Regions from separate parts of the Mesorhizobium sp. M0659 genome, predicted to be linked through region 2. Evidence: riboswitches for the same ligand, from Rfam matches in the RefSeq annotation. Region 2 holds a riboswitch; the other holds the start of a gene.

Region 1 (4,402 bases), on a different contig from region 2:
TATTCCCGCCGTCGCCGGGCTCGCCATGATCGCTGGTATCGGCATTGCCGCCGCCGACGAGGTCATCGTCACGCAGCCGGCACAGCAGCAGGTGATCATCACCCCGGAACAGCGCACGGTCGTGCACCAGTACGTAAAGAAACATCCGCTTGCCTCGGTCAATCTGCTCGGCGTCGAATTGAATGTCGGCACTGCCTTGCCTGACACTGTCGAGCTGCAGGAGGTTCCCGACGTTCAGTACAGATACGCCGTCGTCGACAACCATACCGTGTTGGTCGACCCCAGCACGCGCAGGATTGTCGAGGTGGTCGAGTAACGCTCGACAACCTAACCATTCATCGGTGATACGGCCCTGTCGTTCTTCCCAAAAGGGCGGCAGGGCCGAATGACGAACATGATGAAAGGAGAATTGCCATGTTGCCGCATGTCGAGACCCCGAACTCCGCCAATGTTGCGGCGTGTTGCGACAAGTTGCTGGCCGAGCGCAACACGGCGCTGTTATCGATGAAGGAAGCGATCGCGCTCCTGCGGGAGCGCACCGGCACCGATCGTTCGGATGCCGACCTCGCGGGGCTGATCGTCAAGAAAGCGGCGCTGCTCGGCGTTGCGGTGATTTCCGACCCGCGCTGAGATGTCTCGTCACTCAAGACGCCGGCCGAATTTTCGGCTAATGTTTTCGTGGAATCTGGACCAACCGACCGGACCCAACCACGGAGGCTTAAGTGACGGACGACAAACAGGACCGCATTCGCCAGCGCGCGCACGAGATTTGGGAAAAGGCCGGCCGGCCTGAAGGCGCGCATCAGGAACACTGGGAGCAGGCCACGGCTGAAGTCGATGGCGCGGTCGCCAAGCCAAAAAAGGCGGCGAAGAAAGCTGACGCCAAGCCCGCCAAGGCAGCCGCCAAGTCAAAGGCAGCGAAGCCTGCCGCCGCAAAGTCCGGCAAAGCCAAATCGAAATAAGGCCAAGTTGAAACAAGGCCAGTCGAAATAAAGCAAGGCCGGAATTAGCTGGCCGGGCCATCCTTGGCGCCCGCCGTTCAGGCGCGCCCGAGCCTCTCAACCTGACGAATTGCGCCTGCGACGGGCAGCGCAATTCCTTGTGTTTGGCGACAGCCGCCCCTCATGCCTCCCAGGCATAACTCGACAGCGCAAAGCGAATCCCGGCAGCTGTCATAGCCAGTTCGCATTCGGTGATCTGGCGCAGGTGGCGCAGATAGCGCGTTACAGTCTGTGGCAGCCAGCCGGCGCAGGCCTCGACATAGGCGCGGCTGTGAACAAGGGTGCCGGTCGACAGCCTCTCGTCCTTCTCGGCAACGACTTTCAGATATTGGCGGATGAAGCGGATGTCGTCGGCGATGTCCTGGCTGGCCATTCGCCAGGCCCCGGCGAGGCGTTGGCACTGATCGAATGACAAGGGCAACAAAGGGGGCGGCAATAAAGGCGGCGGCAACGACGGAGATGACGGCAAAGGACGAGAGAGATCGGCGAAGGCAACATGGTTCGCTGTGCTCAAGGACATTCCTCTCTGCGAAAAGAGATATCGTACTTTATGTACGAATAAGCGTCAAGCCAATTTCGTACAGTTGGGACGATGACAATGAATATAGCAGCGGTCGCTTCAGCTAATCACGTATCGAGAATCCTTCAGGACTCGCACCAATTTCGCGGAGGGATTCCCAGGATGGTGTTGACTGTTTCCCTCGTGTCGGCGTCGAACAGGTTCAGGCCGCGCCGGATCGTCTCGCGCCAGTTTTCGCCCTTGTCCCACGCTTCCATGAAGGCGAAGGCAAGGTCGTCCTGGCGACGTGTGGCTTCGAGCGCTTGGGTCAGCAGGCGCGCTTGATGGAGATCCTTCTCCCGCTTGGCGCCAGCGCTCGGCCCGCGTCGCGAGGCGACGATCAGCTTGTGGATGGCGTAGCGCTGGGGCGAGGGGACCAGCACAGGCAAGCCCTAGCGACGCAGCAGCACAGTTCGGGGATAAGGAAATGCAGAAACCGTAAGGGCTGCGCGGAGGCTCTGCCGTTTTCTTATAATTACGTTTATCAGCTTGAATTTCAACGCAGTTATAAGAAATTCGTGGAAACCTTATAACGCAACGAACTGACGAGTCGCTCTGAACGCCCGGGCGCCCGGCCCGTCTGGCCCAAAACACTTTGCCGCAGTGCCTTCAACAAACGGCTTCCCCAATGTCGCGAACAATGCTTTAACCCGCTCATCCACAGGGGTGCTCCGTATCGTCGGGGCTGAGATGAGGGCGGCAAGCCTTCGGACCCTAAAGCTGATCTGGATAATACCAGCGGAGCGAGGCGGGCGATGTTTTCAGGCGCACAGATTTCCCTTTATCCCATGACCGACGATTTCGTCGGCGTCATCCTTGGCGCGCTCGGCGCGCTCGATCCGTGGCGCGACCGGCTGCGGATCGAAACCGACGACATCTCGACGCTTATGGTCGGGCCGCCCGAGGTGCTGTTTCCCGCCATGCGCGACCTGTTCGTCGCGGCGGCCAGAAGCGGCAAGCACTGCGTGCTTTCGGCAGCGGTCTCGCGCGGCTGTCCGGGCGAGCCCGACGATCCGATCTGCCGCTCCGACGAGACCGGCGGCCCCGCCATTCCGCTGGACGAGCGCAAGATCGCCGCGATCCGCGCTGTCCAGGCCACGCCGTCGACCGGCCAGCCGGTGGCGGCGCAGTTCTCGCTCTACGTTATGGGCACGGGCGACCATATGGACGAGATCTATGGCTGCATCGATTTCCTGAAGCAGTCCGGCGTCTTTGAACGCTCAAAGAACTTCTGCACCAAACTGCGCGGCGATGCCGGTGCGGTGTTTGCCACGCTCAACGAGGCCTTCTGCCGCTTCGGCCCCGGCGCCGGCCACGTCACCCTCGACATCACGATTTCGGCGAACAGCCCGAGCGGGGTCTGAGCCGCGGCTCAAGCGTCGTTCCTCGAGGATGTTGCCGTGGCTGGTTTATCTGACCCATTGCGTGGAGGAGATGCCTCTGACCCCTCAGCACAAAGAGGAGGGGAGCCATTGGCGATTGGCGAAGACCGCGATGCCCACGAATCTCCCCCCTCGAGCAGGAGATGGCCGGCAGGCCAGAGGGGGTCCCAGCGCGTGGAGCGCCGACGTCCTTTTCGCATCGGCAAGGCGTGGGCGCTCTATGCGAGACGACCCCCTCTGTCGCCTTCGGCGACATCTCCCCCTCGAGGGGGGAGATTAGCCGCAGCCATCGCCAAGACCATCCCCGCCGCCTGCGCCTCCGCCCTGCTCCTCGCGGCGTGGGAGCTCTACGCCCGCTATGGTGGCGCTGCGCCCACCATGCTGCCGGCGCCGTCGCGCGTGCTGCAGCAGGCCTGGGAGCATCGCGCTGCCCTTGCCGACAACACGCTGCCCACCATCCGCGCCACATCAGCCGGCTTCGCCTGCTCGTTGGTCGCTGCCTTCGTGCTTTCGGCGGTGGTCGATTTCTTGGCCCCGCTGCGCCGCGCGCTGTTTCCGCTGCTGATTGTCAGCCAGACCTTGCCGCTGGTCGCGATTGCGCCGCTCATCGTACTGTGGTTCGGCTTCGGGCTGATGCCAAAAATCTTGCTTGTGGCGCTCGTTACCTTCTTCCCGATGATGGTGGCGCTGGTCGAGGGTTTTGCCGCGACCAGCAAGGCGATTTCGCAGATGCTCGCCACCATGGGGGCAGGGCGCTGGCGCATCTTCTGGCTGGCGCGCCTGCCTTCGGCGCTGCCCTATTTCTTCGCCGGGCTGCGCATCTCCATCACCTACGCCGTCGTCGGCGCGATCTTCGCCGAATATGCGGGGGCGGCGAAGGGGCTGGGCATCTACATGCTCAATGCCAAGAACAACTTTCGGCCCGATCTGGTGCTCGCCGCGGTCGCCGTCAGCGCCGCGCTCACGCTTGTCTTGTTCGCCATTGCGGTGCTCGTCCAGCGCTTCGCCATGCCTTGGGAGAATGCAGGGAGCGAAAGCCGCGACGGCAAGGTTGAAGCTGCAGAAGAGAACCGTCAATGACGCGGCTCGAACTCCGGGACATCAGGAAGAACTTCGGCGCGCTTGAGGTGCTCGCCGGCATTTCGCTTCATGTCGCGGCCGGCGAGTTCGTCTCCATCCTCGGCCCTTCCGGCGCCGGCAAGTCGACGCTGTTCCAGTTGCTGACCGGCGCGCTGAAAGGCGAGGGCGACATGCGCTTCGACGGCGCGCCATTGCAGGGCAGCCCCTTCGCCTTCATGCCGCAGCGCGACGCGCTGATGCCGTGGCGGCGCGTCATCGACAATGTGACGCTGGGGCTGGAAGTGCAGGGTCTTGGCCGCAAGGCGGCGCGCGAACGCGTCGCGCCGTTGTTCGCTGAGTTCGGCCTTGCCGGTTTCGAGCGCGCCTGGCCGGCCGAGCTT
Region 2 (4,402 bases):
AGCTCGCGCACCGGGGTGCGCGCCTGTTCCGGCTTGAACAGGAAATCCTTCATGTAGGACACGACATGGCGCTGCTCGCCATTGATGACGAGGTTTTCGCCGCGCCCGTCCGTGAGATACTGCGCCAGGGTCTCGGCCGGATCGACCGCCTCGCGCTTCTGGTCGAGCGTGGCGATTTCCAGATTGGTGCCGAGCCGCACCGAGCCGGCGTCGGGCTTCATCTCGCCGGTAAGCATCTTCAACAGCGTCGTCTTGCCGGCGCCGTTCGGCCCGACAAGGCCGACGCGATCGCCGCGCTGGATGCGGGTCGAGAAGCTTTTGACCACGGTGAGGTCGCCAAAGCTCTTTTCGATGTTCTTGGCCTCGATCACCAGCTTGCCGGATTCGGCGGCGTCGCTGGCCACCATGGTGGCCGAGCCCTCGGCGCCGCGATGGCCGCGAAAACGCTGGCGCATGGTCTGCAGTTCGCCCAGGCGGCGCATGTTGCGTTTGCGGCGAGCCGTCACGCCATAGCGCAGCCAATGCTCCTCGCGCACGATCTGGCGGCCGAGCTTGTGCTGTTCGCGCTCTTCCTCTTCCAGCACAAGGTCGCGCCATTCCTCGAAATGGCCAAAGCCCTTGTCGAGGCGGCGAGTCTGGCCACGGTCGAGCCAGACGGTGGCGCGCGAGACGCGTTCGAGGAAGCGACGGTCGTGCGAGATGACGATCAGCGCCGAAGATGTCCGGACAAGCTCTTCTTCCAGCCATTCGATGACCGACAAATCGAGATGGTTCGTCGGCTCGTCAAGCAGGAGAATATCGGGTTCGGGCGCCATGACGCGGGCAAGTGCTGCGCGGCGCGCCTCGCCGCCGGAGAGATCGTTGGGGTTCTCCGCGCCGGCGAGGCCGAGATGCTCCATCAGATATGTGGCGCGGTAGGGATCGTCGGCAGGCCCAAGCCCGGCCTCGACATAGGCACGCACATTGGCAAAGCCGTCCATGTCGGGCATTTGCGGGAGATAGCGCACCGTTGCCGAAGGCTGGCGGAAGACCTCGCCGTCTTGCGGCTCGATCAGACCGGCGGCAATCTTCAGGAGCGTCGACTTGCCGGAGCCGTTGCGGCCGACGAGCGCGATCTTGTCACCGGCGGACGCCGTCAGTTCGGCGCCATCGAGCAGCGGCGTGCCGCCAAAGGTCAGTCTTATGCCGTCGAGGTTGAGAAGGGGCGGGGCCATGTCAGCTTTCAGGCAAGGGGTAGGGGTGGGCGAGCAGCAGCGCGCGGCCATGGCCGAGCTCGATTTCGAGGCCGCCCCCGGTCTTGTTGGACTTGACCTCGTTCGAGATGGTCAGCGACGAGCCGAACACGACCTCGACATGGTCGAGCGGCCACTTCGCGCCGGACACGGTGAGGCCCGAAAGATCGGAAAAGCCGAGCACCGAAAACAGCGTTCCGTCGGCATAGTCGAAGCCGGCCTTGCCAGGCAGCAGAGGGGCGCCTTCCTGCGCTCCGCTGGTCAACAGCACTTTTGTGCCGGCCTCGGCCAGCCGCAGGCTGAGCGCCAGATGGAGGAAGGCGTGGTCGGCGCGCTTGCCGCCGAAAGCGCCGGCCAGCACCAGGCTGGTGGCGCCGCGTTCCAATGCCGCCGCGATCGCCAGTTCGCCATCGGTCTTGTCCTTTTCGGGAGGAAACACCTCCCGCGGCACGGCGGCGAGATCGGCAGGCAGGTCCGCCGGCACGGAATCGAAATCGCCGACCCACAGCTCCGGCATCAGGCCGAGCAGGCGGGCATGATCGATGCCGGCGTCTGCGGCGATGACGCGCGTGCCCGCGACCTGGCGGTCGAGCCGCGGCGTGCGGACGAGATCGCCGCCAAGCAGGATGGTGAATGTGCTCATATCCGCTGGCCCTTACCAGCCCCGCCGACGAAACGGAAGGCCGAGCGGCACCGTCACTCTTTGTTGGAGCATGATCTTTTTCCGGAAACGGATTCCACTTTCCGGATCATGCTCGGGCAAACTTCCACTTGCGTGGCACCTTGGCCGGGCCTATGTGTCGAAACGCTCTAACGGGGTGCCGGACGCGATCTTCGCGGACCGGCTGAGAGGCAGTCTCGCCAACCCGCTGAACCTGATCCGGTTTGTACCGGCGGAGGGATTAGACGCTTCGGACAGCCCGACGCCTCAATTCCTTTCAACACGAATGAAGGAGGCGCCGATGCGCATGTTTTTGTCCCGTCTTGTCCCAGCGCTGGGGCTTGCTGTTTCGCTACTGGCAAGCTCTGCGTCCGCGCAGGAAAAGCTCACGATCTATACCTATGAGAGTTTCACTGCCGACTGGGGTCCGGGCCCCCAGGTGAAGAAGGAATTCGAGGCCGAGTGCGGCTGCAGCGTCGACTTCGTCTCGGTGGCCGACGGCGTCGCGCTGCTCAACCGCGTCAAGCTCGAAGGTGCCTCGACCAAGGCCGATATCGTGCTTGGTCTCGACACCAACCTCACCGCGGAAGCCAAGGCTTCCGGCCTGTTTGTCCCACATGGCGCGGTGGCTGAAAACAACGTGCCGGGCGGCTGGAGCGACGACACTTTCGTGCCCTATGACTTTGGTTATTTCGCCGTCGTCTACGACACCGAAAAGCTGAAGAGCCCGCCGAAGAGCCTGAAGGAACTGGTCGAGGGCGATGCCGCCGACAAGATCGTCATCCAGGATCCGAGGACGTCGACGCCGGGCCTCGGCCTGCTGCTGTGGGTCAAGTCGGTCTATGGCGACAAGGCGCCGGAAGCCTGGGCCAAACTCAAGGGCAAAGTGCTGACGGTGACGCCGGGCTGGAGCGAGGCCTACGGCCTGTTCACCAAGGGCGAGGCGCCGATGGTGCTGTCCTATACGACGTCGCCGGCCTACCACATGGTGGCCGAGAACACCGGGCGCTACCAGGCGGCCTCGTTCGAGGAAGGCGAGTATCTGCAGGTCGAGGTCGCCGGCATCACCACCACGGGCGCGAAGAACCCGCTGGCGGCGAAGTTCCTGGCCTTCATGACCGGGCCGAAATTCCAGGATGTCATTCCGGAGACCAACTGGATGTTCCCGGCCGGGAAAACCGACAAGCCGCTCAATCCGGCTTTTGATAGGCTGGTCAAGCCGGCGAAGACCTTGCTGTTCAGCCCGGAAGAGGTCGCGGCAAATCGCAAGGCCTGGGTGGATGAATGGCTGGCGGTGATGAGCAATTAGGAATTCAGGATGGCGCTTGAACGCCCCCCTCTGGCCTGCCGGCCATCTCCCCCGCAAGGGGGGAGATCAAGCGCTCGGAAGCTTTCGCCAACCTCCAACGCTGCGAGGATGGGGCGGGGAGCGAAGCTGCTAATGTCCCCCCTTGCGGGGGAGATGGCCGGCAGGTCAGAGAGGGGTGGGCGGGAACTCGACTTCCGTGAAATATTTGCGTCAGCAGCGAACGTGCGCCGTAGGGTTGGATAGCGCGAAATGCGTGCGCACTATCCCTCTGACCCCCGTATCACGGCCGGCATTGTCGCGCTTGCGGCAATCGCGCTGCTGATCGGTGGCGCCTTCGCCGGCCTTATCCGCGAAGGCGCGCACGACCTTTCCGGCGCCGCGTCCGCCTTTGACCTCTATCTCCTGCGCGTTGTCCGCTTCACGCTCTGGCAGGCTGCGCTCTCGACTCTGCTTTCCGCCGTACCGGCGCTCTTCGTCGCCCGGTCGCTGTCGCGGCATCCGCGCTTCTTCGGACGCGGCTTCATCCTGCAGCTTTTCACTGTGCCCCTTGCCTTGCCGGCAATTGTCGGAGCGCTGGGGATACTGGCGCTCTATGGCCGCGCCGGTTATTTCGCCGCGATCGGTGGCCAGAGCTGGCCCGACATCTATGGGCTGCCAGGCATCCTCGTCGCCCACGTCTTCTTCAACCTGCCGCTGGCCACCCGGCTGTTCCTCGAAGCGCTGGGAACGGTGCCGGCCGATCAATGGCGGCTGGCGAGCCAGCTCGGCATGGGGGCGAGGCCAGCCTTCCGGCTGATCGAGTGGCCGGTGCTGCGCGCCGCGCTGCCGGGCGTCGCCGGGCTTGTCTTCATGCTTTGCATCACCTCCTTCACCATCGTGCTGATCCTCGGCGGCGGGCCGGCGGCGACGACGCTGGAAGTCGCCATCTATCAGGCGCTGCGTTTCGACTTCGATCCGGCGCGAGCGGTGACGCTGACGTTGCTGCAGATCGCGCTGACTTTTGCCGTCATGCTGGCGCTGACGCGGCTCGGCGCCAATGTGACCGGCGACGCCAATTTGCCTGTCGCGCCGCGCCGCTATCACTTGGCCGGCAAAGCAGAAACAGCGTTCAACGCCGTCCTGATCGTGCTCGCCTTGCTGTTCGTCGCCGGACCAATGGCGGCCACCGTCGCGTCCGGCCTCGGCGCCGATCTCGGCCGG

The links. A riboswitch is a leader RNA that binds a small molecule or an ion and turns the genes downstream of it on or off. The one in region 2 is predicted to bind thiamine pyrophosphate.
Region 1: it holds a riboswitch for thiamine pyrophosphate, as region 2 does, so the genes downstream of both, NKI31_RS27480 (YkoF family thiamine/hydroxymethylpyrimidine-binding protein) here and thiB (thiamine ABC transporter substrate binding subunit) in region 2, are expected to answer to the same signal.

Annotation. Positions count from the first base shown of each region.
Region 1 is NZ_JAMYPY010000025.1:35,928-40,329, reverse strand. It holds gene NKI31_RS27505 (DUF1236 domain-containing protein) at 1-316, shown strand, start outside; gene NKI31_RS27500 (hypothetical protein) at 415-630, shown strand; gene NKI31_RS27495 (DUF2934 domain-containing protein) at 723-962, shown strand; gene NKI31_RS27490 (hypothetical protein) at 1,123-1,374, opposite strand; gene NKI31_RS27485 (GSU2403 family nucleotidyltransferase fold protein) at 1,647-1,943, opposite strand; TPP riboswitch at 2,213-2,325, shown strand; gene NKI31_RS27480 (YkoF family thiamine/hydroxymethylpyrimidine-binding protein) at 2,316-2,924, shown strand; gene NKI31_RS27475 (ABC transporter permease) at 3,180-4,022, shown strand; gene NKI31_RS27470 (ABC transporter ATP-binding protein) at 4,019-4,402, shown strand, end outside.
Region 2 is NZ_JAMYPY010000010.1:43,313-47,714, reverse strand. It holds gene NKI31_RS17535 (ABC-F family ATP-binding cassette domain-containing protein) at 1-1,214, opposite strand, end outside; gene NKI31_RS17530 (thiamine diphosphokinase) at 1,216-1,875, opposite strand; TPP riboswitch at 2,037-2,151, shown strand; gene thiB (thiamine ABC transporter substrate binding subunit) at 2,195-3,202, shown strand; gene thiP (thiamine/thiamine pyrophosphate ABC transporter permease) at 3,452-4,402, shown strand, end outside.